3 regions of the Bradyrhizobium sp. 35 genome follow, and region 2 is predicted to be linked to each of the others. Evidence: riboswitches for the same ligand, from Rfam matches in the RefSeq annotation. Region 2 holds a riboswitch; each other region holds the start of a gene.
What was found. Region 2 has a riboswitch for cobalamin ahead of IVB36_RS33050 (energy-coupling factor ABC transporter permease). Riboswitches for the same ligand answer to the same signal wherever they lie in the genome.
Positions count from the first base shown of each region.

Region 1 (2,195 bases), on a different contig from region 2:
GGCACCAGGGAATCAGAACTCGCTAATTAGGTACAGACCCTAGATGTCGAGCTTGTGGAGGCCGCCGTCCGCGTGCGGCGCATCGAGGTCGATCAACATCGTTATGAGCTTAAGGCGCTGATCGACTCCGAGAAACGCTCGAAGGGCTCTGTCAGAGGAGACCGTCAAATTTGTCTCGAATAATGACAAGGCCGCCTCGATGCTCCAGGTCGTCGCGTTGCGGCTTATCGTCGTTGGCTGACGAGCCGAGGCGAGGTGGACGGGCGTCGAATATCCCAAGATCAGCTTGCAGGATATCTAAAGCTACGTCACTTCGAAACCGAAGAGACGGTCTCCACGCGCGACGAGATCGGTCCGGAGATCCTGAAGACGTACGAGAAGCTCGGCATCCGCTTGCCCACGGTCACCATGCACGAGTGCATGGAGCTAGGGTCGTAACAGGATCCCCGCCGCCCGCGCTCTCGCCGCTTACTCCAGTTTCGCAAGTTAGCGTGCATCCTGACGTCCGGAACTGTTCCTGCGATGCCGCGCAGGCCACGTCCAGGCTGCACTACTCGCCAGCGGCGACGGAAACAACGAAGGCGCGGCCAAAGTCGCTCAGCACGTAAGTGCTTGGCACACCGAAGGAGATCATCTTGACCAACGCCACGGAGCGATCGAGCTCACGGCTCGTCGCGGGGTCCGCCGAACACAGGCAGTCCGGCCTGATCATCCGTTTGATCCTGGAGCAATCCGGCCTTGACAATTCCTAAGGAGCCTCATGGCGCTGTGATCAAGCGGATGCCGGCCGAGGATGATCGCAAACGTCCTCGCGGGCGAGTTCGAGAAGCTGCTGACGGAAAAGACCGGATTTGTCGCGATCACGCAGATGTCGAAGCGCCCACCGCGTTCGTTCTGCTCGCGTTGGCTCATCCGAATACGCCAAGCGGGTGTTGACGGACGCATTCACAAGCGGAGGCTCCACAGATCTAGGCGTTTTTACCAGGCCGGGAGTAAGACCGTTGTGCCCTAGCTGGTACAGCTCGCAATCGCTTGGGCAATATCGCGGCGACACTTAGTAGGTTGACGGATCGATCCTCGTGCGCCTAATGCCAGCCGTCGTGGTCTTCGGATTCGTTTGATCCGGAGCTAAGAGGGAAGCCGGTGCAATGCCGGCGCTGCCCCCGCAACTGTAAGCGGCGAGCCGCTGTCCAACGAAGTCACTGAAGCCATGCGGCTTCGGGAAGGCCGGACAGCAGCGACGACCCGCGAGCCAGGAGACCTGCCTCGACAATATATCGTCCACGGGCGGGGTGTCCCGGTGTGCGCCAAGCAGCTGTCGCTCACGCGATATTCGCTGCATGCGTCCGCCATGGCCTTTGCCCCAATCATGGGGTCTGAGCTATGTCTTTTCTTTCGCTTCCCGTTGCCACACTGGGGACGTCACGCATCGGCCCACGACGCGAACTCAAAGTCGCGCTCGAGAGCTACTGGGCGGGAAACTCCAGCGAAGCCGAGCTCCTCGAGGCGGGGAGTGGACTTCGTGCCGCTAATTGGGCACGGCAGAAATCCCGCGGTGCGACCGTCATTCCTTCGAATGACTTCTCGTTCTACGACCATGTGCTCGATACCAGCCTAATGGTCGGCGCCATTCCCGACGTCTATGGCTGGACCGAAGGTCCTGTGTCGCTCAAGACCTACTTCACCATGGCGCGTGGCGCTCAGGACAGTGGTCACGCTCAGCACGGGCCTGGCGTAGCCGCACAGGAAATGACGAAGTGGTTCGATACCAACTACCACTACATGGTGCCGGAATTTCACCGGGATCAGATCTTTAAGTATTCCTCTCGAAAGCCGATCGAGGAATATGAGGAGGCAAAAAGCCTCGGCTACCAAACGCGCCCCGTCCTAGTTGGCCCAGTCACTTTCCTGAAGCTTGGCAAAAGCGCAAATCCCGCATTCAATCCGCTGTCGCTGCTCGATCGGCTCCTCCCAGTCTATGTCGATGTTCTCCGCGAACTATCCTCGCGCGGTGCTGAATGGGTTCAGCTGGACGAGCCATGCCTGGTGATGGACGTCGACGAAGCATCGCTGGCAGCTGTCCGCCGGGCCTACGCTCATTTCGCAAAGGTTGTGCCGGCCCTTAAAATAATGCTGGCCACATATTTCGGGGCTATCGGCGACAATCTTGAAACAACCTTGGCCTTGCCCGTTGC
Region 1 is NZ_JADPJC010000059.1:7,575-9,769, reverse strand. Features, by position in the region: gene IVB36_RS13765 (hypothetical protein) at 551-712, opposite strand; cobalamin riboswitch at 1,085-1,284, shown strand; gene metE (5-methyltetrahydropteroyltriglutamate--homocysteine S-methyltransferase) at 1,384-2,195, shown strand, end outside.
Region 1: another riboswitch for cobalamin. It lies ahead of metE (5-methyltetrahydropteroyltriglutamate--homocysteine S-methyltransferase); the one in region 2 lies ahead of IVB36_RS33050 (energy-coupling factor ABC transporter permease).

Region 2 (2,195 bases):
GCACGGGCAGATCGAACTCGGCAATGCGGGTCGTGTCGCTGGTGAGCAGATCGGCGCAGATCGTCCGCCTGAGATCGGCGAGGTCGGACTTGGCCGTCCCCTTGCGGGGGATCAGGACGAGATCGGCCGCGTTGATGGCAGTAATCGCGGCACGCGTGAGCTGCTCGGGATCGCCGCAACCGATGCCTATCAGAGAGAGCGTGAGCATGGTGGCTGCGAAGGGCGGCCATCATGGCCGCCCGTTCGCTTGTCTCTAGGCCGCGCTGTGCAAACGCGGCGTGACGAGGCCGGGCGCGGTGACGCCGCGCAGCGACTTTGCCAGCGCAAGCACGCCGAGATCGGCGAGCGGCTCAATCACGATGACCAGCGCATAGGACGCCGCGAAGGTCGCGATGTTGGCGAGGTTGGTCGCGCCGAAGCCGGAGCCATAAATCGCCCAGAACGCCACCCAGGCGATGACGCCCGCCTGATAGGTCGTCGAAAGCGCCAGCGCCTGGCGGTACTTCAGATCGACATAGGCCGTGTTGCTCGAAATGATCCGCGTGGCGATCGCCTGGATTCCGAACAGCGGCACCAATAGCGTGGTGACGTTCATGCCATATTGCGGCAAGTCGGGCGGCTCGAAGAAGATGCCCTGGAACAGCAGGCCAAACGCGAGGCCGAAGGCCGCAGGCGCCGCGCCAAACAGCAGGAACAAGGTCGAGCCGAGGATGAAGTGCACTTCGGAGACGCCGACCGGGAAGTGCGGCAGGATCTCGAAGAAGATAAACACAAGTCCCGTGGTGGCGAGCGTCCGCGCCGCGAACGACGTGATGCCCTGCTCGCGCACGGTCTCAACCGCGAGCTTCAAGGCAACGCCGCCGACGGCAATGCCGGTTGCATAACTCAGCACGAGCTTGGCGTCCGAGACTAGTCCGGGTTCGATATGCATGGCTCAGATCCTTCTTGCCGTCACACCCGACGGCCTTGGCCTCAAAACATGCACGGCCGGTCTCCTGGCTCGCGGTTCACTGGGAGTCTCCGGCCTTCCCGGGCCTCGCGGCCCAGTGGCTGATCGAAGTCCCTCACCGCTTACAGTCGCGGGGGCGGCTGGGGTTTTGGGCGCCGCAACTGGGTCCGCCCATCCCCATTCCCGATTATGCTCCGGCGCTTTGCGCCGCATCGAGCACCATGCGTCTCCTGTGTGCCTCTTTCGCCGGCCGGGCGTCAAGGGGCGACGGGCGGACGAGGCGGTCATGACGGATAATTCCCCGCCAGCGCGCCGAACAGGATGACGGCCGCCGTGGAGGCCGCTCCGCCCCGCGCAAGCTGCTCTGCAAGTTCCGAAATGGTGGTGCGGACCAGCCGCTCATCGGGACGGCCGAGCGATTCGGCAAACAACGCCGGCGTGGTTGGGGCGAGCCCGTGCTCGATCAATTTGACGACCAACGCCGGAAACGTCCGCCGGCCCATATAGACCACGGTCGTCGCCTCCGGATCGGCCAGCGCCGCCCAATTGAGATCTGGCGGCAGCTCGCCGGTGACGTCCGCCCCGGTCACGAACTGCACGCGGCGCGAGGTGTGACGCCGGGTCAGCGGAATGCCGGCTTGCGCGGCGGCGACACAGGCCGAGGTGACGCCGGGAATGATCTCGTAGCCGATGCCCGCTTCACGCAGCGTCTCGAGCTCCTCCTCGAGCCGGCCAAAGATGCCGGCATCGCCCGACTTCAACCGGACCACGCGCGCGCCTGTCACGGCATAGTCGACCAGCAGGCGGTTGACATGGTGCTGCTTGGTCGAGGCCCGCCCTGCCCGCTTTCCCACCGCGACGAGATTGGCGCCGGGCCGGGCCAGATCGAGGATCGCGCCTGAAGCAAGATCGTCATAGAGCACAACGTCGGCCTCGCGCAGCCGCGCTGCACCCTTGAGCGTGAGCAGCTCGGGATCGCCGGGCCCGGCGGAGACAAAGGAGACAAAACCGCTCACCGGTCCTCCGCGATCAGATGGAAGAACGTGCCGGTGGCTTGTCCCCGCCGCGAGCCGGTCTCGGCAATGACCGCACCTGTCGCGTCGTGCACGACCGCCAGCGCCGTGTCGGGCTGCGCGACTATGGTCGAATAGTGGAATTCATGGCCACGCAGGCGTGCACCCGCCTGATGACCCGGCATCGGCGCGGCGAGCTCGGCCAGACGATAGCCCAGATGCATGCGGCGCTT
Region 2 is NZ_JADPJC010000157.1:153,500-155,694, forward strand. Features, by position in the region: gene cobF (precorrin-6A synthase (deacetylating)) at 1-208, opposite strand, end outside; gene IVB36_RS33050 (energy-coupling factor ABC transporter permease) at 254-931, opposite strand; cobalamin riboswitch at 968-1,188, opposite strand; gene cobA (uroporphyrinogen-III C-methyltransferase) at 1,234-1,965, opposite strand; gene IVB36_RS33060 (cobyrinate a,c-diamide synthase) at 1,962-2,195, opposite strand, start outside.

Region 3 (2,195 bases), on a different contig from region 2:
CCGCTTCCAGGAAGCCATCTTGGCCGAGAACAGTGCGCCACTGTGCAACGTTCGTTTCCGGCGGCGATGGCGAAGTTGGGGGCTTTTGCTCCGACAAACAGGGTACGTAACGAGCGACCAAATCTCGCATTCAACTGAGTGTGTCGTCTCGGCTTCGGACTGGAGCGGTTCCTACAAAAAATCCCGCCATTTGACTTTCAGCATGAGCTCTGCTGCTGGAGCCGAACCCACAAGGAGAAGCGACATTCCGAGGTCGCCGAGGTGTTGCTGGGCGTGAAGATATGCGCTGCGATCGCATGTGTGTTTCCTCTCTACTGACAGTAATCATATTTCAATGTTGATTAATGCAAAGTGCCGCGCCCCATGCTGAAATCCTGCGTTTGGCCGTAGTCTTCGACGCAATTCAACGGCATCTGTTATGGGCGGGAGAGCAGTCTGACGTGGTCGTCTCTCCACTTGATGGTCTGTTCGGCGGCTTTGTCGCGGCAAAAACCGCGGGTGCAATTTTGTCACCAAACAGCGCACCAACGTTCGACTAGCTTTCGCGAGCAGCACGAACTCGCCTTCTGCGCTACTCGGACATGGTACCCGCTACTCCACTCGCGCCGATTACTATTCGGCCCGGTGGACCTATTTGGCAAACAACTTCAGGTTTGCCTGCTTCAGACCGGAGATTGACTCCATGCCTCGCCAGCTTCTAGGGTGATATCGATTGTTCCCGCCACGGGGATCAAAAGGGAATGCGGTGCGGGGATTTTCCCTCAGGCCGCAGCTGCCCCCGCAGGGATGACTATTTAGCCCGCGTCCTCGCACTGCTCGCTTGATGCATTGCCGCACGCTCCATCAAGCGGGCCTTTGTCAGCAGCGCCCATCGCCAGATGGCACGCATCTATGGCGCGGACTTGGGTTATGCGGTCAACGACCAGTCCAGACCGCTGATAAAACTTTTCGCGTGCACGCTCCTCATCATCTTCATTGTCGGCGTCCTCTCATTCAATCAGAGAGACCTGCCTCGATGATCAAGCCTGCCTATCCTTTCCAGATCGCCCGCATGGAGTGCCTGCGGGAGTTGCTCGCGGTCAATTCCTCGAGCTCTGCGATCATCACGGAGGGCGCCCCAGCCGCGACGCCGACTGAAAACCAAGGAGGCGCAACCATGCCAACCCCGGCCCAGCAAGCGATCCCGCAAGGCATCGTTGAGGAGCGCCGAGGCGCGGGCCAGGCGCGGCGGCTCGCGGACATCGGCCGAGCACGCGCGCGACCTCAAGGCGCGGCGCGCCGGCGAGAGCAACCTTGAGCAATTGGAAAATATCGAGGGACCGACCATGCAGACAATCAGGCTTCCGCACGGCGGCGAGACCGTTCGCCGGCGTCCGCGCGAAACCCCCTAGGATCCGCGCCAATGCCACCGAGAGATCCCTGGGGCCACAAGTTGAGGCGGTGCATTCATTGCGGACAGATCGGGCCGCGTGTTGTCGTCCTCGGCGGCTACGCACACCGCCGCTGCATCCCAAAGCCGATCCAAGCGACCCGACGACGGACGGAGCGATTCTCAGAGAAAGCCCAGCCGCGCCACAGGGCTTGAGTCCGAATGTCCCAATCTCGGTCGTTGTATGGACGGAAATCCGCGTATGACCCGCCGAGACGCCCATAAGGTATTCTGGAAAGAGTCGCGCTAAGATGCTCACCAAAATGAATTGCCCGCGCGTTCCTATCGATCGGGCCGTGAACCGTCGATCAAGGGTGGTTCGAATCCATCCGATGCAGCTCGACCACGAAGAGTTCGTCCCCTGAGTCACGTTCACTTTGGGTGGGAACCAGGGATCACATCCGAACTTGGGAGGCCCCAAGAATCCGATCCCTTCAACGCGTCATCATAGCGCCGAGGTTGATTACGATCGCCAGGGAAAGAGGATCGTGACTGCGCTCTCGCCGGGGTGAGGTGAAGCCTCTGCCCGTCCTCCAGAAGAGCGCTTTGGTGATGGAAATCGCGGCCTGGTCACCTGGGCGGGAGCGTTCGGATATAATCGACAAGTTCAAGAAGGCCCTCAAATCGTCAGCTGAAGTCGTGTTTGGATCTTAAGTCAGAGGCGACGCTGACTTTGTCCTATACGGCACCGCAAATGGTATGGAAGACGACGAGCAGTTCACGCGGCGCTTCTCCGCGCGGTCGGTCCGAAGGCATCTTCGTGACG
Region 3 is NZ_JADPJC010000152.1:17,563-19,757, forward strand. Features, by position in the region: cobalamin riboswitch at 696-822, shown strand; gene IVB36_RS32070 (hypothetical protein) at 1,016-1,297, shown strand; partial or broken gene IVB36_RS32075 (ArsR family transcriptional regulator) at 2,009-2,161, shown strand; gene IVB36_RS32080 (hypothetical protein) at 2,124-2,195, shown strand, end outside.
Region 3: another riboswitch for cobalamin. It lies ahead of IVB36_RS32070 (hypothetical protein); the one in region 2 lies ahead of IVB36_RS33050 (energy-coupling factor ABC transporter permease).